One region of the Streptomyces sp. NPDC102437 genome, then DNA from elsewhere that is predicted to be linked to it. Evidence: riboswitches for the same ligand, from Rfam matches in the RefSeq annotation. Region 1 holds a riboswitch; each other region holds the start of a gene.
The links. A riboswitch is a leader RNA that binds a small molecule or an ion and turns the genes downstream of it on or off. The one in region 1 is predicted to bind cobalamin.
Positions count from the first base shown of each region.

Region 2: another riboswitch for cobalamin. It lies ahead of ACIRJP_RS23895 (prenyltransferase/squalene oxidase repeat-containing protein); the one in region 1 lies ahead of ACIRJP_RS05500 (FecCD family ABC transporter permease).
Region 3: another riboswitch for cobalamin. It lies ahead of ACIRJP_RS31225 (cobalamin biosynthesis protein); the one in region 1 lies ahead of ACIRJP_RS05500 (FecCD family ABC transporter permease).

Region 1 covers NZ_JBIWKI010000003.1:113,752-121,495, reverse strand. Annotated here, with positions in the region: gene cynR (transcriptional regulator CynR) at 1-255, shown strand, start outside; gene ACIRJP_RS05525 (GntR family transcriptional regulator) at 317-964, shown strand; gene ACIRJP_RS05520 (DUF2877 domain-containing protein) at 1,181-1,897, shown strand; partial or broken gene ACIRJP_RS05515 (cytosine permease) at 1,818-2,795, shown strand; partial or broken gene ACIRJP_RS05510 (amidohydrolase) at 2,841-3,462, shown strand; gene ACIRJP_RS05505 (hypothetical protein) at 3,542-4,216, opposite strand; cobalamin riboswitch at 4,617-4,750, shown strand; gene ACIRJP_RS05500 (FecCD family ABC transporter permease) at 4,850-5,959, shown strand; gene ACIRJP_RS05495 (ABC transporter ATP-binding protein) at 5,959-6,744, shown strand; gene ACIRJP_RS05490 (ABC transporter substrate-binding protein) at 6,760-7,744, shown strand, end outside.
Region 2 covers NZ_JBIWKI010000019.1:24,539-32,282, reverse strand. Annotated here, with positions in the region: gene ACIRJP_RS23900 (MBL fold metallo-hydrolase) at 1-658, shown strand, start outside; cobalamin riboswitch at 863-998, shown strand; gene ACIRJP_RS23895 (prenyltransferase/squalene oxidase repeat-containing protein) at 1,108-2,382, shown strand; gene ACIRJP_RS23890 (SCO2322 family protein) at 2,379-3,065, shown strand; gene ACIRJP_RS23885 (energy-coupling factor transporter transmembrane component T) at 3,062-4,246, shown strand; gene ACIRJP_RS23880 (ABC transporter ATP-binding protein) at 4,243-5,955, shown strand; gene ACIRJP_RS23875 (ECF transporter S component) at 5,952-6,770, shown strand; gene ACIRJP_RS23870 (transglycosylase SLT domain-containing protein) at 7,091-7,531, shown strand.
Region 3 covers NZ_JBIWKI010000031.1:61,472-69,215, reverse strand. Annotated here, with positions in the region: gene ACIRJP_RS31235 (putative cobaltochelatase) at 1-79, opposite strand, end outside; gene ACIRJP_RS31230 (cobyric acid synthase) at 138-1,682, opposite strand; gene ACIRJP_RS31225 (cobalamin biosynthesis protein) at 1,679-2,692, opposite strand; cobalamin riboswitch at 2,837-2,968, opposite strand; gene ACIRJP_RS31220 (hypothetical protein) at 3,120-3,350, opposite strand; gene ACIRJP_RS31215 (anion permease) at 3,373-4,644, opposite strand; gene ACIRJP_RS31210 (class II aldolase/adducin family protein) at 4,900-5,559, shown strand; gene ACIRJP_RS31205 (alpha/beta hydrolase) at 5,642-6,769, shown strand; gene ACIRJP_RS31200 (hypothetical protein) at 6,954-7,744, shown strand, end outside.

The sequences.
Region 1 (7,744 bases):
CCGATCGCTGTGGAGGCCAACACCATTCAGGCCCTGACGGAGATCGTCCGGCGCACCGGCCTGCTGGCCACCGTGCTGCCCGACGCGGTGACGGACGACCACCCGCATCTCAGGCCGATTCCCATCGACCCTCCGCTGCCCGCCCGCGTGGCCACCCTGCTGCACCGGGAGAGTGCCTACGAGAGCGCTGCCGCGCGCGCCTTCACCCGGATCGCCCACGATCTGGTCCGCGCGCGCGGCTACGCACCGGCCTGAGAAACCCGTCCCGTGGACGGCGAACCGAACAACGACTTCGAGTGATGAGAGAATCGAGGACATGACAGGGTCTGGGGAGTTCGAGCCCGAGTCGGAGCGGGTCACGCGCCTGCTGCGTGACGAGATCATCGACGGTGTGCGTGAGCCGGGCAGCAAACTCGTAGAGCGTGAGCTCGCCGCGGAGCTCGGTGTGAGCAGGCTGCCCATCCGAGAGGCCCTGAAGGCACTGGTCACCGAGGGGCTGGTCACGCCGAGGCCGCGGACCTGGGCCGTTGTACGGGAGTTCACACCGGCGGACGTCGAGGACCTGGACGAGGTACGAGCGGCGCTAGAGACGCTGACCTTCCGGCTCGCCGCCCAGCGGCGCACCCGCGCGGGACTGGAAAAGCTCCGTTCCGATCTCGACACCGAGCTGAAGGCGGCGGAGAAGGGCGACGCCGTACGGGCCCACCGTGCCGCCGCCGACTTCCACGAGACGGTGACCGAGCTCGCCGACAACGAACTCCTGAACGAGCTCCAGAGCACCCTTAAAAGCAGGATGCGCTGGCTGCTTGGGCAGCACGACGACCTGACGGGCGTCGCGCAGGAGCACGAAGGGCTGTACCAGGCGATCGCGGAGCGGGATGTCGCGACCGTCGAACGGCTGGCCGGCGCACACCTGGTGACAGGCCGCAACGCGGCCGCCGCGCGACGCAGGTCCAGGGACTGACCGGAGCGGCGGGCCGGGGCGGCGCGCCCGTCGGTGGGCCGCCCCCAGGGCCTTTCGTCCGGATCATGCCGGGCTCGCGTGCCCCGGTCCCTGCCCTTGCCTGATCCAGACGAAGGATTCTGGCCCTCAGGCGTAGACGATGCCGTCCGGGACATCCGGGCGGATCTCCGTGCCGATGTTCCGGTCGAGGAGGTCGTCGAGCCGTTCGAGGGACCGATGAGAGCCCGCCCGCCGGCCTGGGCGACCCGTACGACGGCGTCGACCTTCGGCTTCATCGGCCCCTCGGCGAAGGCCAGTCGGGAGATCGCCTCCGGTGAGGCCGTGAGAATGTCCCGCTGCTCGGCCGTCCCCCAGTTCTCGCTGACGAAGTCACCGTCCGTCAGCATCACCAGCATGTCCGGCGACGACTTCCTCACCGGACCTGCCCTGCTGTCCGCGCTGACCGGCACCCGCCTGCGCCCCTTCGCCCGCACCCTTGCCGCAGTGCTCGGCGACCGCCCCGGGCGGACGACGCTGCTGAGCCTGACGACCCTGCGCGAAGCCCTGGCCGGGCGCGTACGCGACCCCTGGCCGGCGGTACTGCACGCCCTCGCCGCGACCGCCGGACGCAGCGAGGCGCAGGTCACCGAAACCCTCCGCAACCCGGTCCGCCGCGCGCTGGCCATCGGCCACACCTCCGGCACCGACACCCTGTCCGGCCTGCTGACCGGACTCCACCTGGAAAGGAACTGCGAGGTTCGCTGTGAGCATCACAGCAGTCATCAAGAAGAACACCTATTTCGACTCGGTGTAGCTGATGTCCATCTCCACCAAGGCCAACACCCTGGACGGGGTGGACCATGCCTTCGTGGCCATGGGCACCGAGACGAACAAAGGCGTGCTGAACAACCTCGGTCTCCTCACGACCGAGCTCGCGGCCGCCACCAACGGTGACCTCGTGATCGTCCTCGTAACCCGTGAGGACACCGACACCGAGCAGGCGCTGACCGAGGTCGAAGCCCTCCTCGTGCACAAAAAGCCGGCCGGCGGGGCCCACGCGGTCACCCACCGGACTGTCGCGGCGGCCGCGGCGCACAACCCGGACGCCAACCTCGCGGTGATCGCGGTCAACGGCGCCTACGCCGGACGCGAGGCCCTGGAGAACAACCTGCACGTGATGCTCTTCAGTGACAACGTCCCCGTCGAGGAGGAGATCGCCCAACACCGGCGCCACCCTCCACCATGCCTTCGGCCGGCACGAGCAACTGGTCGCCGTACTGCCGGGGCCGCTTTCATCGCGATCACGTATCTGGGCATCCGCGCCCTGTCATGGCTGGGCGCCGTGGCCGCACCCCTGTTCATCGTCGTCGGTGTGATCGCCCTCGTCATCGTCGCCAGGGACCACGACCTCGGCGCGGTCTTCGACTACCAGGGCGCCCCGGGAAACAGCACACTGACCTTCGGCGCCGCCGTCTCGCTCATCATGGCCACCTTCGCCGACTCCGGCACCATGACCGCCGGCTTCACCCGATGGTCCAGGAACGGCAGGGAAGCAGTCCTCGCCACCGCGACCGCGTTCCCCATAGCCAGCCTCGTCGCCCAGATCACCGGCGGCCTGGTCGTGGCGGCCGGAGCGATCGCCTCGGCCCCGACCGTCGGCGGGAACTTCCTGCCCATCCTCACCAGCGGCCACGGAGCCCTCCTGAGCACCCTCGCCGCGGTGTTCGTCTTCGTCAATCTCGGCTCGGTCTGCAGCCACTGCCTCTACAACGGCGCCCTGAGCTGGTCGCACCTGACCAACACCCGGATGCGTCTGATGACCCTGGTCCTGGGCATCATCGGAACCGCCGCCGCACTCGCCGGGGTCTGGAACCACTTCCTCGACTGGCTGGTCGTCCTCAGTGTGTTCGTCCCGCAGTCCCCTGGGTGACCCAATCCTGGCCGACCCGGACCTCACCCCCCTCGCGCGGTCGAAGGGCGGCGTCCGTTCCGCCGAGGCGCTGCGCCGGGTCGTCGAGGTGAACCTCGCCCGCGGCGCCGACGTGATCAAGACGCGCGTCAACGAGCGCGCGGGCCTGCCGGAACAGGACCCGCTGGCCCAGGTCTACTCGTACGAGCAGCTCTACGAGGTCGTGGCGACGGCACGGCGCGGCGGCAAGGGCGTGCTGTGCCACAGCTACAGCGAGCGCGGCTGCGACGACGCGGTCCGGGCCGGCATGCGCTCCCTGGAGCACGGCGTTTTCGTGGGTGAGCGCACTCTGCACGACATGAGGCGCAGGGCAACCGCCTTCACCCCGACGCTGAGCGCGATCGCCGGACCCGTCGACTCGTCGAACCCGGTGCTGGCCGAGCGCGGGCGTGCGTATCTGCCGGTCCTGAAGGAAGCGGTGCGAACGGCCCACCAGATGGGGATCCTGGTGGTGGCGGGCACCGACTCCTCCGGAGGCACGGTCAAGCCGATCGGACGCGAGGGGGAGCTGATACACGCGGCGGGCCTCACCACGCTCGACGCGTGTCGTGTGACGGAGGCAGAGATCGAACGGTCACATGAGGATTGCGGCCTGCTTCCCCCGGGCGAGGCAGACGTACGACGACTCGCTACAGGCCCAATTCGGGGTAATGGCCGCGTTGATACGTCGACAGATCGGAGATGGGAAGCTGTGCCGCACCCCGGCAGATCACGCAGGCGCGACTCCGCCGGCATTCCGGGCAGTTCTTCCGTCCATGGGTTTCGTCGTGCACCCAGCCGCGTCCCCCGCACCCGGGACACCAACCCAGACCGTCGCACTCGTAGCACAGCACAAATCCGGCCGTGAGGGTATCGGCCGTGCGCACCGGCTCCGGCCACCGGAACTCCTCCGGCTCGTACAGGGCCATCGCCGGCGTCTGCCCGCTGAACGACACGTTGGGCCCGTGCTCGATCGCACGGACCTCGATGCTGCAGCCGTCGTGGCGGCCGGTGACCACGATTCGGGGCGTCCCATCGGCGTCCTCCTGAGACGTCGCGCACTCCCAGCCCGCCGAGTCGAGCAGGGCGACCGCGCGAGACGCGATGGCGGCGCCACTGACGTTCGCGCGACGCTTCCCGACGAAGCAGCCGGCCGAGTACTGGTGGCGGAGCGGTTCATGCCAGTCGACGATGCGCGGCTCGTCGAGAAACAGCAGGCGCAGATCACTGCCGGGAGCCAAGTCGTCGATCAACTCGACCAGTTGCGCCCGCAGCGCTCGGCCCAGCCGGTCCAGCTCTTCCCGCGCACCCGGTATGGGACCCACGACGCCCCTCCTCACCCTGCCGTGCCATCGCCAGGCATCCCGCTCGGCCACCGGGATCCTATTCGGCGGTCGTACGAAGCCGGCGGCCGACGCGGACCTTCAGCACGTCGCGCCCGCTCGCGGGAAACGCGGGTACCCCCGACGGGTACGGATTCAGCCTCACGCAGCGTGTCAACGGGTACCTGAGCATGGCCGGTCGACACCGCTCTTCGTGGCCGACTCGGACACCGGAGACCCGTTCCCGACCCGGATCGACCACCCGGACGCATCACGGAACTGAGCACCGTACCGCGACCGTCGGGTGCTCAGGCAGGAGCGCCACGAATCGGCCCCGGAACGGGCCGGCCGGTCGCACGGAGGCATGCGCCCGCTTCGTTGTGGGGGTGTCCCGCACCACCTGTCCGCGCGAGCTATAAGCTGCACATGCCCCGCGGGGGAAGTCCGGTCGAAATCCGGCGCTGACCCGCAACGGTAGGCGGAGCCCGACATCGGGCGCCGTAAGCCCGATTACCCGCGGCGGTGAAGGCTCCTGTCAATTCGCCGTGGACTGCGAGTGGTGCTGCGCAGGGCGCTTCGCGTCCGGGCTGCTCCTTGATCACGTAGGTGCACGGCCCGAGGCGAAAGCGACCGCCCGTGGCCACACCCATCGACCGCAAACCCGCCGTCCCCCCGCGCACCTCCCGCGCCGCGGCCGGGCCCGCGCCGCCCCGGCGCGTGTCGCTGCCACTGCTGCTGGCCACCCTGTGCGCCGTGCTCCTGGTCTCGCTCGTCTGCGGGGCGGGCATCGGAGCATCGGGGCTCTCCTGGGGCGAAGTGCTGCACTGCCTGTGGGCCGGGCTGACCGGCGGCCGGATAACCCCCGAGCAGGTGCCGGCGTACACCATCGTCTGGGAACTGCGCTTTCCGCGCGCCGTGCTGGCCGCGGTCGTCGGGGCCGGACTCGCGGCCATCGGCGTCGCCGTGCAGGCCATGGTCCGCAACGCCCTCGCCGACCCGTTCGTCCTCGGTATCTCCTCGGGCGCGGCCGTCGGCGCCAATGCCGTGCTCATCTTCGGCGCCTTCGGAACGCTGGGCATCTGGGCGCTCTCCACGGCGGCGTTCCTCTCCGCGCTCCTCGCCATGGTGCTGGTGTACGCGATCGCACGCACCGCCCGCGGCCTGACCCCGCTGCGGCTCGTCCTGACGGGCACCGCGATGTACTACGGCTTCTCGGCCGTCACCACCTTCATGGTGTTCGCGGCCGAACGCGGCGAGGCCGCCCGCTCCGCGATGATGTGGATGCTCGGCAGCCTCGGCGGCGCCACCTGGGCCTCCGTGCCGATCGCGGCGGGGGCCGTGCTCGGCGGCCTCGCCCACCTCGCCTGGTCGGCGCGCCGGCTGAACGCCCTGGCCATGGGCGACGAGACCGCCGCCGCGCTGGGCGTGGACGCGGGACGGCTGCGCAAGGAGCTCTTCCTGGTCTCCGCGGCCGTCACCGGGGCGGTCGTCGCGGTGAGCGGGGCGATCGGCTTCGTCGGCCTGATGGTGCCGCACGCCGTACGGATGCTGGTCGGCGCCGACCACCGCCGGCTGCTGGCCGTCGCCCCACTGGCGGGCGCCGTTCTGCTGATCTGGGTGGACATCCTCTCCCGGGTGCTGCTCGCGCCCGCCGAACTGCCGGTGGGCGTGGTCACCGCGGTCATCGGCGTGCCGTGCTTCGTGCTGCTGATGCGCCGCCGCTCCTATACGTTCGGAGGCGCGTGATGCGGATCGACATCGATGCCCTGACGGTCGAGATCGCCGGGGCACGGCTGGTGGAGGACGCCACGCTGGGAGCGGGGGAGGGGCAGCTCGTTGGTCTGGTCGGCCCCAACGGCAGTGGAAAGTCAACCCTGTTGCGCTGCGTCTACCGGGCGCTGCGCCCCTCCTCGGGCACGGTGCGGCTCGGCGGCGAGGACCTGTACGGCATGAGCGCGCGCGAAGGGGCCCGCCTGCTTGCCGCACTGCCCCAGGAGGCGTTCGCCGAATTCGACTTCACGGCCGCCGAGGTCGTGGCGATGGGCCGGATGCCGCACCAGCGGTCGATGGGCCGGACCACCGACGAGGACCGGCTCGTGTGCGAGACCGCCCTGGCGGACGTCGGCGCACGCCACCTTGCCGAGCGCGGCTTCCTCACACTCTCCGGCGGCGAGAAACAACGGGTGCTGATCGCCCGCGCACTGGCCCAGCGGCCCCGGCTGCTGGTGCTCGACGAACCGACCAACCACCTGGACATCGCACAGCAGCTGGAAGTGCTGGCCCTGGTACGCCGCAGCGGACTGACCGTCCTCACCGCGCTGCACGACCTCAACCTCGCCGCACTCCACTGCGACCTGCTCCACGTCATCGACAACGGCCGGATCGTCGCGTCCGGCGCCCCGCACGATGTGCTCACCCCCGCGCTGTTGGCCGAGGTCTTCGGCGTACGGGCACACCGCGTCCCGCATCCGGAGACCGGCGCCGTACAGCTGCTCTTCGACCGCCTCCGCCCCGCACGATCCGACTCCTGAGGAGCCGCTCCCACCATGCCCGAGCTCGCACGCCCCGCCGCATTCGCACTCGCGGCCGCCCTGCTCCTCACCGGCTGCGGTGCGGACGTGCCCACCCGCCAGGAAGAGAAGACCGCTGCCCGGAACGGGGACGGCCACTACCCGGTGACCATCGAGAACTGCGGAGAGAGCAAGACCTACGACAAGGCCCCGCAGCGCGTGGTCACCAATGACGTCGGCATCACCGAGATCATGTTCGCGCTCGGACTCGAGAATCACATGGCGGGCTATGTGATGCCCGAGGACAAGGGCGACCTCACCACCGTTCCCTGGAAGGACGGCTACGGGAAGACCAAGTGGCTCTCCAAGGACCGGATCAGCAAGGAACTGGTCATCGACGCCCACGCCGATCTGGTCTTCGCCGGATGGAACTACGGATTCAGTGAAGGGGACGGATTCACCCCCGCCGAACTCCGGCGGGTGGGCATCGACTCGTACCTGCTGAGCGAGTCGTGCCGCAACGGCCGGGGGAAGGCCCGCGGGGTGATGGCGCCACTCGACGCGCTGTACACCGATCTGCGGAACCTGGGCAGGATCTTCGATGTCGAGGACCGCGCGGAGAGCCTCGTCGCGACGTTCCGGAAGCAGGTGACACAAGCGCGGGCAGGGGCACCGAAGGGCGCCGACCGCCCACGCGTCTTTCTCTACGACGACGGGCGGGACAAGCCGCTGACCTCCGGCGCCTACGCCGGACCGCACGACATCATCACCAAGGCGGGCGGTGATCACATCATGAAGGACCTCAAGGACAGCTGGGTCACCGTCGGCTGGGAGACCGTCGTCGACCGCGATCCCGAGGTGATCGTGATCAACGACTACGGTGACACCGGCGCGGAACAGAAGAAGAGGTTCCTGAAGTCCTTTCCGCCACTGGCCGACGTGTCGGCCGTCAAGAACGACCGGATCTTCGTTCTCGACTACGCGGACCTGGTGGAAAGCCCACGCAATCCGGCGGCCATCC
Region 2 (7,744 bases), on a different contig from region 1:
GCCCGAGGCGCATCTCGCGCCGTTGCGGGCCGCCGCGGCCGACGGGGGCCGGATGCGGACGCTGCCAGGGCTGCGGGCCGCGCTCCCGGACCGCGAGATCGTCCCCGGTGAGCTGCTCGATCTGGCGGGGCGCAGGCTGCGGGCGATCTGGACGCCGGGGCACACGCCGGGGCATGTGTGCCTGCACCTGGAGGAGGAGCACCCCGGCAGTCTGCCGGGCCGGGGGCGGCTCTTCTCGGGGGATCACCTGCTGCCGGGTATCAGCCCGCACATCGGGCTGTACGAAGACCCGGACGACGCCACGGCCACCGACCCCCTCGGCGACTACCTCGACTCGCTGGAGCGGATCGGCCGGCTCGGGGCCGCCGAGGTGCTGCCCGCCCACCAGTACGCCTTCACCGATGCGGCGGGGCGGGTACGGGAGCTCCTCGGGCATCACGAGGAACGGCTGACCGGGCTGCTCGGGCTGCTGGCGGAGCCGCTGACGCCGTGGGAGCTGGCCGAGCGGATGGAGTGGAACCGGCCCTGGGAGCAGATCCCGCACGGCTCCCGGAACATCGCCGTCTCGGAGGCGGAGGCGCATCTGCGACGGCTGGTGAAGCTCGGGCGCGCGGAGGCGGTGGCGGGCACCGATCCCGTGACGTACGTCGCGGTGTGAGGGGTGGAGTGCCTCGCGGTGTTGGCGGTAGCGTCCGGTGGCGTGCGCTGCTGTGCGAGGCGTGGCGGTCCGGTGGGGTGCGGCGCGGTGTGACGGTCGCGTGCCTCGCGGCGCGAGCGCGGCCTGCGGTGCGGAGCGGAACGGCGTGATGTACGTCTCGGTGTGATCAGGGGCGCTCCTCCCGGCCCGGACCCCGCCCGGACCCGCCCGGTACAGTGTGCGGGTCGTCATCATGCCCGTTCAGGGGGAAGCCGGTGCGAATCCGGCACTGACCACGCAGCCGTGAACCGTCTTCGCAGGCGGTGAGTCGGAATGCCCTGTCCGCGGTCGTGACCGGCTCGGACCACCGGATCCCCCGGTGGTCGGCACCGTCGAGGTATACGGAGCCGGAGCCTGGTGCCTGAGCGTGCCTGTGCCCGGTTCACCCCGCAGGAGAGGCCCCGCCCGCCATGACCGTACGTCGCAGCGCAGCAACGCTCGCCGCCACCGCCGCCGTGCTCTGCGCGGCCGCTGCGCCGGTCGCGGTGGCAGCGCCGTCCCCGTCGCCCTCGCCGTCCGTCGCGCTGCCTTCCGGGCTGTACGGCACGGCGGACCCCACCTACGACGGCGTGTGGCGGCAGTCGATGGCCTTCCTCGCCCAGCGGCTCGAAGGGGTCACCCCGGCCGCGAAGTCGGTGGAGTGGCTGATCTCCCAGCAGTGCGCCGACGGTTCCTACGCCGCGTTCCGGCCCGATACCGCCAAGCCGTGCGACGCGAAGACCGTGCGGGACACCAATGCCGCCGCGGCCGCCACCCAGACCCTGGTCGAGGTGGGCGGGCACCGCGAGACCGTGAACAACTCGGTGCGCTGGCTGAAGTCCGTGCAGAACGAGGACGGCGGCTGGGGCTACACCGCGGGCGCGCCCAGTGACGCCAACTCGACCTCCCTGGTGATCGGCGCCCTCGCCCGCCAGGGGCAGCGGCTCGCGGACATCACGACGCCCGGCGGCAAGACCCCCTACGACCCGCTGCTCACGCTCGCGATCCCGTGCGGCGGGAAGGACGGTGGCGCCTTCGCGTACCAGGCCGACAAGAAGGGCGGGCTCGCCGCCAACGCGGACGCCACCGCGGCCGCCGTGCTCGGCACGATGGGCAAGGCGATGGCGGTCGGGAACAACGCCGCGGGCAAGGCGCCCAGTTGCCGGCCCGGTTCCGGGCTCACGCCCGAGCAGGCCGCCCAGAACGGCGCCCACTACCTCACCGGTGCCCTCGCCGGCAGCGGCCACCTGAACCAGGCGCCGATGCCCGGTGCCACCGACACCACCCCGCAGCCCGACTTCGGCAACACCGCGGACGCGGTCGTCGCGCTCTCCGCGGCCGGCCACCAGGACAAGGCGGCGGGGGCCATCTCCTGGCTGAAGAAGAACTCCGCGGACTGGGCCGCCCAAAGCGGCCCCGCCGCCTACGCCCAGCTGATCCTTGCCGCCCACGCGACCGGCGACAACGCCCGGGACTTCGGCGGCGTCGACCTGGTAGCCCGGCTGAACGCGGCCGGCCCCGAGCCCGCCGCCGTGGTGACGCCCGACCCGTCCGCCGACACCGGGTACGAGCCCACGGAGAAGGACCAGGTCCACAGCGGCGACGACGTGATCGGGGGCGTGTGGTGGTACATCGGCATCGGCCTCGTCCTCGCCGCGATCGCGTTCTTCCTGATCAGCGGTCGCCGGAAGAACAGGCAGCCGTGAGGCGCGCGGGACGGACCACCGCGCTGCTGGTGGTCCTGGGCGCCGTCTGGGCCCTGCTCGGCGCGGTACCGGCCCAGGCGGCCGGCTACCGGTACTGGTCGTTCTGGGAGAGCGCCGGCTCCGACTGGACGTACGCCACCCAGGGCCCGTCCCTGGTCCGGCCGGACGACGGGGCGGTGCAGGGCTTCCGGTTCTCGGTCAGCGAGGACTCCCAGGACTCGGCGAAGCCGCGCCGCGCCCCCGACTTCGCGAAGATCTGCGCGGACACCCCGGCGAAGGACGGCACCAAGCGAATAGCGCTCGTCATCGACCCGGGCACGGCCGCGGACGCCCCGGCCGGTGAGACGCCGCCCGCGCCGCGTACCGCGTGTGCGCGGGTCGCCCCGGACGCGAGCGCGGCGGAGGCGCTCGCCTCGGTGGCGAAGCCGCTGCGCTACAGCAGCGACGCGATGCTCTGCGCCATCACCGGCTACCCGGGCTCCGGCTGCGGCGAACAGGTCTCCGGCGACGGGCAGGGCACGCCCGCCGGATCGGCGTCCGCCTCGGCCACACCGGCCGGATCCGCCGCGTCCTCCGGTTCCGGCGGCTCCTTCGGCCCGTCCGCCGGGGTGCTCGTCGGTGTCGGTGCCGTGCTTCTGCTCGGCATCGCCGCGGTAGTGCAGTCCCGCCGCCGCCGCGGATGACCGCCCAGACCGGCTCCGCGGTCCTGGCGCGCCGTCGTCCGCTGCGCGCCCCCGAGGCGACCCGGAGCAACGCCCTGCCCGCCGGGGCGTGGTGGCTGTGGGCGCTCGGACTCGCCACCGCCGCGTCCCGGACCACCAATCCGCTGCTGCTCGGGCTGCTGATCGCGGTGGCCGGCTACGTGGTCGCCGCGCGTCGTACGGACGCGCCGTGGGCCCGTTCGTACGGGGCGTTCATCCGGATCGGGCTGTTCGTCGTCGGTGTGCGGCTGGTCTTCTCCGTCTTCCTCGGTTCGCCGATCCCCGGTACGCACACGGTGTTCACGCTCCCCGAAGTGCCGCTGCCCGACTGGGCGAAGGGGGTCAGGATCGGCGGCCGGGTCACCACCGAGCAGCTGCTCTTCGCGCTGTACGACGGGGCGAAGCTGGCCACGCTGCTGATCTGCGTCGGGGCGGCGAACTCGCTCGCCAACCCGGCCCGGCTGCTGAAGTCGCTGCCGGGCGCGCTGTACGAGGCGGGGGTCGCCGTCGTCGTCGCGATGACGTTCGCGCCGAACATGGTCGCCGACGTGATGCGGCTGCGCACCGCACGGCGGCTGCGGGGCCGTGCGACCGGCGGCATCAAGGCGGTCCTGCAGATCGGACTGCCGGTCCTGGAGGGCGCGTTGGAGCGGTCGGTCGCGGTGGCCGCGTCGATGGACGCGCGCGGCTACGGGCGTACCGCCCAGGTCCCGCCCGCCGTCCGCCGCACCACGAACGTCCTCACGCTCGGCGGGCTGCTCGGAGTGTGCGCCGGTACGTACGGGCTGCTGGCCGCGCAGGGCGCGGTGTACGGGCTGCCGGTGCTGATCGCCGGGCTCGTCGCCGCCATTGCCGGGCTGCGGCTCGGCGGGGCCCGCTCGGTCCGTACCCGCTACCGGCCCGACCGGTGGGGCGCGCGGGCCTGGCTGGTCGCGGGTTCGGGTGTCGCGGTGGCGGGGGCGATGATCTGGGCGGGCGTTGTCGACGAGTCGGCGCTGCACCCCGGGGTCGTCCCGCTGGTCGCGCCGGTGCTTCCGCTGTGGCCCGCGGCGGCGGTGCTGATCGGGCTGCTGCCCGCGGTGGTGGCGCCGGTGCCGCCGGTGGGTGCGGTGGGCGCGGTGGGCGCGGCGGCGGGTGCGGCGAATTCCAAGGAGATCCAGTGATCCGGTTCGAGCAGGTCTCGGTGCGGTACGAGGGGACGGAGCGCCCCACCCTGTCCGGGGTCGACCTGACCGTGCCCGAGGGCGAGCTGGTGCTGCTCGTCGGCCCGTCCGGGGTCGGCAAGTCGACGCTGCTGGGTGCCGTTTCCGGTCTGGTGCCGCACTTCACCGGCGGCACGATGAGCGGCCGGGTCACGGTCGACGGGCGTGACACCCGTACCCACAAACCGCGTGAACTCGCCGACCTCGTGGGCACGGTGGGCCAGGACCCGCTCTCCCACTTCGTCACCGACACGGTCGAGGACGAGCTGGCGTACGGCATGGAGTCGCTGGGCCTGGCGCCCGACGTGATGCGGCGGCGGGTCGAGGAGACCCTGGACCTGCTGGGGCTCGCCGGCCTGCGCGACCGGCCGATCGCCACGCTCTCCGGCGGTCAGCAGCAGCGGGTCGCGATCGGTTCCGTCCTCACCCCGCACCCGAAGGTCCTGGTCCTCGACGAGCCGACGTCCGCCCTGGACCCGGCGGCGGCCGAGGAGGTCCTCGCCGTGCTGCAACGGCTGGTGCACGACCTGGGTACGACGGTCCTGATGGCGGAGCACCGGCTGGAGCGGGTGGTGCAGTACGCGGACCGGGTCGTCCTGCTGCCGTCGCCGGGCGCCGCCCCGGTCGTGGGCGGGCCCGCGGACGTCATGGCCGTCTCCCCGGTCCGCCCGCCGGTCGTCGCGCTGGGCCGGCTGGCGGGGTGGGAGCCGCTGCCGCTCTCGGTCCGCGATGCCCGGCGCCGGGCGGCGGACCTGCGCGAACGGCTGGCGGCGGTGCGTCCTCCCGCTCCGGGGCCGGTGGCCGCTCCCGCCCCGGTGCCGCTGAGCCCTTCCCCCGTGCGGCGCGGTGTGCTGGCCCGGCTGCTGGGGCGCGGCGCGCGGACCGCCGAGGTGCCCGAGCCGGTCGCCGACGTCACGGCCCGGGTTGGACGGCTCGGCGTACGGCGCGGGCGCGTCGAGGCACTGCGCCGGGTGACGCTCACCGTCGCCCCCGGCGAGACCGTCGCCCTGATGGGCCGCAACGGCGCGGGCAAGTCCACCCTGCTGGCCACCCTCGTCGGCATGGTCGAGCCCACCACCGGCACCGTCCTCGTCGGCGGCCGGGCCCCGCACCGCACCCAGCCGCGCGAGATGGTGCGCCGGGTCGGGCTCGTACCGCAGGAACCGCGCGATCTGCTGTACGCGGACACCGTCGCCGCCGAGTGCGCCGCGGCGGACAGCGACGCGGGCGCCGCCCCCGGCAGCTGCCGGGCCCTGGTCTCCGAGCTGCTGCCCGGCGTACCGGACGACACCCATCCACGCGATCTTTCCGAGGGCCAGCGGCTCGCGCTCGCCCTGGCCGTCGTGCTCACCGCGCGGCCCCCGCTGCTGCTCCTGGACGAGCCGACCCGTGGCCTGGACTACGCGGCGAAGGCCCGGCTGGTCGGGGTGCTCCGGGGCCTCGCGGCCGACGGCCACGCGATCGTGCTGGCCACGCACGATGTGGAGCTCGCCGCGGAACTGGCGCACCGGGTGGTGATCCTCGCCGACGGGGAGGTCGTCGCGGACGGGGAGACCCGGCAGGTGGTGGTCTCGTCCCCGGCGTTCGCCCCGCAGACCGCGAAGATCCTCGCCCCGCAGGAGTGGCTGACCGTGGCCCAGGTGCGCGCCGCGCTGGGAGAGCCGTCATGAGCGGGCGCCAGGTGCGGCCGGTACGGCTCGGGCCGCGCGCGATCGCCGCGCTCGTTCTCATCAGCGCGATCGGGGTGGTCGCGTTCGGCTGGCCGCTGCTGGCCGGCCCCGGTGCCGGTCTGGCGCACTCGCAGGACGCGCCGTGGCTGTTCGCCGCGCTGCTGCCGTTGCTGGTCGGGGTGGTCGTCGCGATGATCGCGGACTCCGGTCTGGACGCCAAGGCGGTGGCGATGCTGGGGGTGCTGGCCGCGGTCGGCGCGGCCCTGCGGCCGCTGGGGGCGGGCACGGCAGGGCTGGAGCCGATGTTCTTCCTGATGGTGCTGAGCGGCCGGGTGCTCGGGCCGGGCTTCGGCTTCGTGCTCGGCTCGGTGACGATGTTCGCCTCCGCGCTGCTCACCGGCGGGGTGGGGCCGTGGATGCCGTTCCAGATGCTGTCGATGGGCTGGTTCGCGATGGGCGCGGGCCTGCTGCCGGGGCCGGACCGGCTGCGCGGGCGGGGAGAGCTGCTGATGCTGGCGGGGTTCGGCTTCGTGGCGTCGTTCGCGTACGGCACGGTGATGAACCTGTACGGCTGGACGATCGTGCCCCCGGCCGGCTCGGGCATCTCGTTCCACGCGGGCGATCCGCCGGCGGACAACCTGGTCCGCTTCCTCGCGTACTGCGCGGCCACCTCGCTCGGCTGGGACCTGGGCCGGGCGGTGCTCACCGCGGTACTGACGCTGGCCGTCGGTCCGGCGCTGCTGAAGGCGCTACGGCGGGCCACCCGCCGGGCCAACTTCGAGGCCCAGGTCACATTTGACGCTCCCCGCGAGTGAGGGCTCCCACAGTCCCTTGGTCCTCCACTACGCGGGGTAGTCGCCGGCCGGGAATCGGGGGCCCGCCTCGGCGCCGCGTCCGACCTGCCATGACGCGTTCGGGTCGGTCGTGGGGGCCCCGGGCCCTTCGGTCCGGCTACGAGGCGGGCTCGTATCCGGGGTCGTTGCCATGGCTGAACGCCGCCGCTAACACTGGACGAGTCGCCGAGCACCGCAGGGTCCGCCGAACCGGACCGCGGTCGACGAAGACCGGTCCACCCGCACGACCGCACGATCCGGACCGGCCCGCGACTCCCCCGTACCCGACGTCAGGACTCTCTGTGTCGTTCGCCCGAAACATCCTCGCCAAGCCCCGCACCGCCCGCCGCAAGTCCGCCGTCGCCGGCGCCGCCGTACTCCTCGGCGCCACCGGTCTGGGTCTCGGCGTCACGCCGGCCATGGCCGCTCCGGCCGCCGCGCCGGCGTCCGTCGCAGCGAGCGCGCAGGGCACGGCGAGGGCCATGATCGGCGACGCCGCGCAGTTCCAGTGCTTCAGCAACATCGTTCAGCACGAGAGCGGCTGGAACCACACCGCCACCAACGCCTCCTCCGGCGCCTACGGTCTCGTGCAGGCCCTGCCCGGCTCGAAGATGGCCTCCGCCGGTGCCGACTGGAAGACGAACCCCTCCACCCAGATCAAGTGGGGCATGGACTACATGAACTCCCGCTACGGCAGCCCGTGCGGCGCCTGGTCGTTCTGGCAGGCCAACCACTGGTACTGAGCCGACGGCTCGTACACAGGCAGATCCGAAGGCCCCGACCACCGGTCGGGGTCTTCGCCGTACCCGGCCCTCACCCGTCCGAGCGAATAGGACACTTGATATCACTTGGCCAACTTAATGACTGGTTAGTCCATTTAGGCGCTTTTAGCTCGCGCCTCCGTTCCCAGCGGCGACCGGCGCGTTGTCCCTTCCGTGGAACCACGAGAATTCTGG
Region 3 (7,744 bases), on a different contig from region 1:
GTGCGACGGAGTTGAGAAGCAGGGCGAGTTGCAGGTCCTGCTGCCCGACGACGGCGGTGAACGGGAAATGCGTGCTCACGGGGCGATCCCTCCTGCGGGTGAGTGGGCATGAAGAAGGCGGTCTCGGGACGCGCTGTTCACCGGCGGCCTCCCGGGGCCGCGGGGGCGGCGGGGGCAGCGGGGGCTCCCGGGGCGATGAAGGGAAGACCCGACGGTGCGCCCGACTCGATGAGCCGCAGCAGCGCGTCGGTGTCCGCGTGCTCCTCGACGAGATCGCCGAGGCGGTCCAGCTGCTCCTCGCGCAGCGCCGCGAAGCAGGTGTCCGGAGCGGGGACGAAGCGCCGGCCGGCGCCACGGGCGACCTCGGCCAGGAAGCGGCGGCGGAACTCGTCGCTCTCCAGCGAGCCGTGCCAGTGGGTGCCCCACACGGCGCCGACCCGGCAGCCGTCCAGGAACGGCTCCCCGCCCCGCACGTCCGCCACGCCTTGGTGGATCTCGTACCCCTCGACCGGCGCGCCGAGCGCCTCGCCGACGGGCCGGGCCAGGGTCTTCTCGCGGTCGAAGCGGATGTGTACGGGGAGCAGGCCGAGGCCCGCCACCTGTCCGGCCCGCGACTCGACCTCGTCCTCGATGTGCTCGCCGAGGATCTGGAAGCCGCCGCAGATGCCGAGGACCGGCCGGCCCTCGGCCGCGCGCCGTACCAGCGCGTCGGCGAGGCCGCGCTCGCGCAGCCAGGCCAGCGCCTTCACGGTGCCGCGGGTGCCGGGCACCACGGCCAGGTCCGCGTCGGACAGCTCCTCGGCGCGGTCCACGAACCTGACGACTACGCCGGGCTCCGCGGCCAGCGCGTCCACATCGGTGAAATTCGACATCAGCGGCACCGCGCACACCGCGACGCGCAGCACGTCCTCGCCGTGCGGCGGCGCGACGGCCGACTCGCGCACGGCGCCGCGCAACGAGACCCGCAGCCCGTCCTCCTCGTCGATGCCGAGCCCGTGGGCGAAGGGCAGCACCCCGTACGTCGGCCGGCCGGTGAGGTCCCGCAGCATCTCCAGGCCCGGCTCCAGCAGCGACACGTCGCCGCGGAACTTGTTGACGAGATAGCCGGCGATCAGGGTCTGGTCCTCGGCGGCGAGCAGCGCCGTCGTACCGAAGAACGAGGCGAAGACGCCACCGCGGTCGATGTCGCCGACGACCACCACCGGGAAGCGCGCCGCCCGCGCGATGCCCATGTTCACGATGTCCGTGCGCCGCAGATTGATCTCGGCCGGGCTGCCCGCCCCCTCGCAGATCACCGCGTCGTACGTGCCCCGGAGCTGCTCCAGGCAGTCCACGACCGTGGAGAGCAGCGCCTCCTGCCTGCCCCCGTGGTAGCCGCGGGCGCTCATCTCGCCGACCGGCTTCCCCATCAGGACGACCTGGCTGGAGCGGTCGCTGCCGGGCTTGAGCAGGACCGGGTTCATCAGCGCGCTCGGCTCGACGCGGGCGGCCTGGGCCTGCATGGCCTGGGCGCGCCCTATCTCGGCGCCCTCCCGGGTGACGAACGAGTTGAGCGACATGTTCTGCGCCTTGAAGGGCGCCACCTTCACGCCCCGGCGCACGAGCCAGCGGCAGATCCCTGCCGTGACGACGCTCTTGCCCGCGTCGGAGGTGGTTCCGGCGACCAGCAGCCCGCCGCTCATGCGTTGCTCCGTCCTGTGGTGCGAGGTCCCGCCAGGTTGGTCGCGGTGCTCCGGCGCCCCGCGATCCGCCGTGCGGCGAGGGCCGCGCCGAGCCGTCCCGCCACGCACACGCCGAGCGCCAGCGCACTCACCCGGCGCGACAGCCGCACCACGCGCTCGATGTCCGCGGTCTCCACCGCCCGGCCCGTCTCCCCGTTGAGCACGGGGCGGTGCTCGACCCGGCCGCCGTACGCGAGGGTCCCGCCGAGCCGTACGCCGAGCGCACCCGCGAACGAGGCCTCCACCGGGCCCGCGTTGGGGCTCGGGTGCTTCGCGGCATCGGCCCGCCAGGCGCGGACCGCGCCACGCGGGCGCCCCCCGGCGGCCACGGCGAGGAGGGCCGTGAGCCGGGCGCCCGGCCAGCCCGCGAGGTCGTCCAGGCGGGCCGAGGCCCAGCCGTAGCGCAGATGCCGGGGCGAGCGGTGCCCGACCATGGCGTCGAGGGTGTTGGCGGCCCGGAAACCGGCCAGCCCGGGGACCCCGGCCAGCGCACCCCACACCAGGGCGCCGACCACGGCGTCCGAGGTGTTCTCGGCCACGGACTCCACCACGGCGCGGGCGATCTGCGGTCCGTCCAGGGAGTGCGGGTCGCGTCCACACAGATGCGGCAGCCGCTCGCGGGCCAGCTCGATGTCACCGGCGGCCAGGGCGGAGCCGATGGCCCGCGCCTCGCGGCCCAGGGACGTACCGCCGACGACGGACCAGGTGGCGGCGGCGGTCAGTGCCACGGAGGCGGCGGGGCTGCGGCGCACGGCACGGGTGAGCAGCGCGGCACCGCCTGCGGCGCCTCCTGCGCAGACGAGGGTGTGCAGCGTGCCCCAGCCGCGGTGATCGCGCCACAGACGGCGCTCGACGCCCGCCGCGGCCCGCCCGAAGGCGGCGACCGGGTGTCCCCTGCGGGGGTCACCGAGCAGCAGGTCGCCGATCAGGCCGGCCGTGGCGCCGTACGCGAAGATGCGGTCGGCTCGCACGGCTCAGCCGGCCGTCGCGCCTCGGCGGACCTTTGTACAAAAGGCTCTCGTGGAGAGCACCGGGACAACGGACGCACGGCAGCCGGGCATGGCGATATGTCCTCACTCAGGGTCCGCGCCCTGGTTCGACGTGACCGGCGACGAGAGTCTCCTGGCTCCCGGATCCGCGGTTCCCCCGGCCTTCCAGCCCGCTCGCGCGAGCCGTGACTTCCGGTGTGGGGGACCGCTCCCCGGTGACAGTGGCGGGACCGCGCCGGATTCGCACCGGCTTCCTCTGCTGTCGCCGTAATTGGCTCCGGCAGTCCACCACGCTCTGCGAACGCCCGTCAACCTGCCGTTGACCTGCGACGGCGCAGTGTGCTGAGACGCACATCGGGCCGGACACACGTGGTGTCCGGCCCGACGGGAGAGCGTGCGCGGGAGCGGCTCAGGCGACGATCAGATAGATCCCGTACGCGACGGCCGCCGCGCACAGCCCGAAGCAGACGTACGCGCCGGCGCGGGCCAGCAGCAGCGAGCCGCCGGAGCCGCCCTGCGCCGCCGGTTCCGGCTGCTTGGAGAGGCCGACGATGCCCAGGGTGAAGAGGCCCACCAGCGCGACGGTGACAACGAGGGAGACGCCGAATACGGAGCCGAGGGCTGCCCAGTCGATGTTCATGCTGATTCCTTAGACGGCCGGCTCAGACGGTGGCGGGTCGCGCCGGGTCCTGGGTGGTTCCGGCCGGGGCCGGAATGGTGGTCATGAGGTTCAGGTCCGGCGTCTGGGCCGCGGCCGCGGTGGGCGGCGGGCTGACGGCGGCGATGGCCTGGGTGACGACGCCCGCGGGCTCGGTGCCGCCGTCCGACGGGGCGACGTCGCCGTGGCCGACCGGCTTGCGGCGCGACACCAGCCAGATGGCACCGGAGCCCGCGACCAGCAGCGCCGCGACGACCACGACGCCCCAGGTGCCCTGCTTGGTGAGGAGCTCCGCGCCCGCCCCGACCAGACCGGCGGCCGGCAGGGTCAGACCCCAGGCGACGAACATCCGGGTGGCGGTGGACCAGCGGACCACACCGCCCTGCCGGCCGAGGCCCGCGCCCATCACGGCGCCGGAGCAGGACTGGGTGGTGGAGAGGGAGAAGCCGAGGTGCGAGGAGGCCAGGATGACCGTGGCCGCACTGGTCTGGGCGGCGAAGCCCTGCGGCGGCTTGAGGTCGGTGAGGCCGCTGCCCATGGTGCGGATGATGCGCCAGCCGCCCAGGTAGGTGCCGAGCGCGATGGCCGTACCGGCGCAGACGATGACCCAGACCGGCGGGTTGGAGCCCGGGTGCAGGACGCCGCCGGTGACCAGGGCCAGGGTGATGATGCCCATGGTCTTCTGCGCGTCGTTGGTGCCGTGGGCGAGCGAGACCAGCCCGGCCGAGGCGATCTGGCCGGCCCGGTAACCCTTGGCGGTGGCCTTCTCCTGGGCGTCGTTGCGGACCTTGCCGCCGATCCGGTACGTCAGCCTGGTGGCCAGCAGCGCGGCCAGACCGGCGACGACCGGGGCGGCGACCGCGGGGAGCAGCACCTTGGTGACGACGGTGCCGCCGTTGACGGACGACCAGCCGGCCGACATCACCGCCGCGCCGATCAGGCCGCCGAACAGGGCGTGCGAGGAGCTGGACGGCAGTCCGACCAGCCAGGTCAGCAGGTTCCACAGAATGGCGCCGACGAGCGCCGCGAAGATGACTTCTGTCCGCAGCCCGTCCTCGTTGATGATCCCGCCGGAGATCGTCTTCGCGACCTCCACCGACAGGAACGCGCCGACGAGATTGAGAACGGCGGACATGGCCACCGCTGTCTTCGGTCTGAGTGCACCGGTCGAGATGGTGGTCGCCATCGCGTTCGCGGTGTCATGGAAACCGTTCGTGAAATCGAACACTAGAGCTGTCACGATCACAATCGCGAGTAGCAGCGTGATGTGTTCCATTTACCCAGGCAATCGTTCGACGTCATTGGCATGTGGACCGTAGGCAATCTGGGTGAACGGAAGATGAACTGGGCAGGGCGCTGTGGTGTTCCAAAGCGGAGCCGAAGCATTCCGCTTGTTGCCGCAGGGGGTGCGCCCCGGCCGTTCTGCGGGGCGTGGCCCGGCCCGCCGGCGGGGTACGGCCCTGTTTCCTGGCGGAGCACGGCTGTGGCCGATCGCATACCCGTTTGCCCCCGGGGCTGACAGGATCGGCGCATGAGCGATCAGCAGCGGGACGCGATCGGACGGGCCTGGGACGGCGTCGTCGCCACCGCCCGGCGGACGGCGGCCGAGGGCCTCGTCGTCGGGACCTCGGGAAACGTTTCGGCACGGGTCGGCGACACCATCCTGGTCACGCCGAGCGGAGTGCCGTACGACCGGCTGGGCCCCGAGGACGCCGTCGGCGTCGATCCGGAGGGCAACCGCGTACTCGGCGAACTCGCCCCGACCAGCGAACTCCCCCTCCACCTCGCCGTCTACCGGAACACCGACGCGGCCGCCGTCGTGCACACCCACGCGGTGCACGCCACCGCCGTCTCCACACTGGTTCCCGAGGTCCCCCCGGTCCACTACGCCGCCGCCATGCTGGGCGGCCACGTCCGCGTCGCCCCCTACGCGCGCTACGGCACCGAGGAGCTGGCCGTGAACATGCTCGCCGCCCTGCGCGACCGCACCGGCTGCCTGCTCCAGAACCACGGAACCGTCACCTACGGAGCCACCCTGGACCAGGCGTACGACCGGACCGCCCAGCTGGAATGGCTCTGCCGGCTCTGGCTCGCCGCGAGCTCCGTCCCCGGACGCGTCCCGAGCCTGCTCTCCCCGGAGCAGCTGGACGATGTGCAGGAGGCGCTGAAGGCGTACGGACAACCGGGCTGACCCCGCCGGTCCGGTCCACCGGACGGCGTAGGGGCTGCCCCGTCCACTGGCAGGGTCCCGCACCCGCCACGAGACTGAAGCGGTGCGCCCGGCAACAGTTACGGCAGCAGCCGTCACCACGATCCTCGGCGTCGGTGCGGCAGCGGTCGCGGCCGGCCGGTGGGCCAGCGACGCCGCCCTCAGGGCACCGTCCGGGCGGCCCCTCCCCGCCGACCGCAGACTCACCGTGCACGCCACGGCGGCCGGGCAGGTCACCCTGACCCGCTCCTTCACCGCCCTGCGGCCCGGCACGTACGGACTGACGGGCAAGGACGTCCACGCCGTGGTCGGCCCGGTGATCGAGCACGCCCACCACGCCCCCGACACCGTCGTCCGCAGACTGGAACGCGTCGACCGCGGCAGCCTGGAGATCGGCGCCAAGGTCCGGGTGACCCCGCAGCTGCACAGCGGCGACCCGTCCTCGGCTCTCGGCCTGGACCACCGCGACGTCGAGATCCCCGGCGAACTCGGCACCCTGCCCGCCTGGTTCCTGCCCGGCCCCCGCGACACCTGGGTCATCACGGTGCACGGCATCGGCACCACCCGGGAACACCCCATGAACGTCATGGGTTTCCTGCACGGCCTGCGGCTGCCCGTCCTCGACCTGGCCTACCGCGGCGACGCCGGAGCCCCGAGGCCCCCCGACGGCCTCGCTCATCTCGGCGAATCAGAATGGCGCGACCTGGACGCCGCGATCCGCTTCGCCGTGCGGTACGGAGCCGAGAAGGTCGTCCTGCACGGCTGGTCCACCGGCGCCTCCATGGCGCTGCTCGCGGCCGTCAACTCCGCGCTGCGCGACCGGATCTGCGGCCTCGTCCTGGACTCCCCGGTGCTGGACTGGGCCACCACGCTGCGCGCCCTGGCCCTCGCCCGCGGCGTCCCGGCCGCCCTGCTGCCGCTCGCCGTCCGCGCCGCCGAGGGGCAGACCGGACTGCACGGCGCCCGGCTGCTCGACGGCTCCCTCGCCCCGGCACTGCGCGCCCCGACCCTGATCTTCCACGGACCCGACGACCGGCTCGCCCCCTGGCAGCCCTCCCGCGACCTCGCCGCCCGCCGCCCGGAGCTGATCGCGCTGCACGCCGTACCGCAGGCTCCGCATGCGGCAATGTGGAATGCCGATCCGGCCCACTACGAAGAGACCCTGCGCCGCTTCCTCACGCCCCTGATGTGAGGTGATGCGAGGGTTCGGCCGGTTGGTCCAGGGCCCCGTCCACCAGCCCCTCCACCGGGAATTCGGGTTCCGTTTGGGCTTTCGGGCCGTCAGGGGCAAGACTGCTCCCGTGACGTCCCGTAACCCGCGCGACTCCAGGCTGCGACTTGTCCGCCCGCGACCCCTTGCGACCGCCCGCAAGGCCGTGACCACCCGGCGCACCAGGCCGGCACCCCGCCCACCGGAGGGCACCCCGCCCCGGTCGGAACTGGCCCGGCAGGCCAGGACGGCCCTCGCCGATGCCGTACGGATCGCCCGCTGGGCGGCCGACGGCGCGATCCCCGGCGCACCACCGCTCGCCGCCCAGGCGCTCCAACGGGCCGCGGCCGCTCTGGAATTGTCCCCGGCCCAGGTGCGCTCCGGCTGGGACCGGGCCAGGCTCGCCGGCCTCGTCGAACTCCACGGCGACACCGCACGCCCCGGCTGGCGGCTGCGTGCCTGGGACCGCGACGACTCCGCCGTGCTCCGCGGCTGGGTGGCGCTCTTCGACGCCTGGTCGCTCGTCCACCCGGCACCCGCGGACATCGAGTCCACCGCGGTCGCCGAGGCCGTCGAGGCCGTGCCGCAGGTCCTCTCCCTCCTCCAGCTCTCGGCCGGCCCGGTCACCGTGCCCGCCCTGCTGGACCTGCTCGGACAGCGCGTCGCGGAACTGCGCGAGGAGCGCTGCGAGGTGCCCTACGGACCCCAGCCGCTGCCCGCACCGGCCGACACCGCGCCCGCCGCACACCCCGCCGCCCTGGTGGCGCTCCTGCTGGACTGGGCCCTGGAGGGCCTGGCCGCCGTCGGGGCGCTGACCCTCGGCGCCGGCCACGCAACCCTCACCCCGCTCGGCAACTGGGCGGTCTGGGTCAAGCTGGAACAGATCTGCGTCGCGGCCCAGAGCCCGGCCGGGAACATCGAGCAGTCCGCCGCCGACATGCTGCTGGGCTGTGCCCG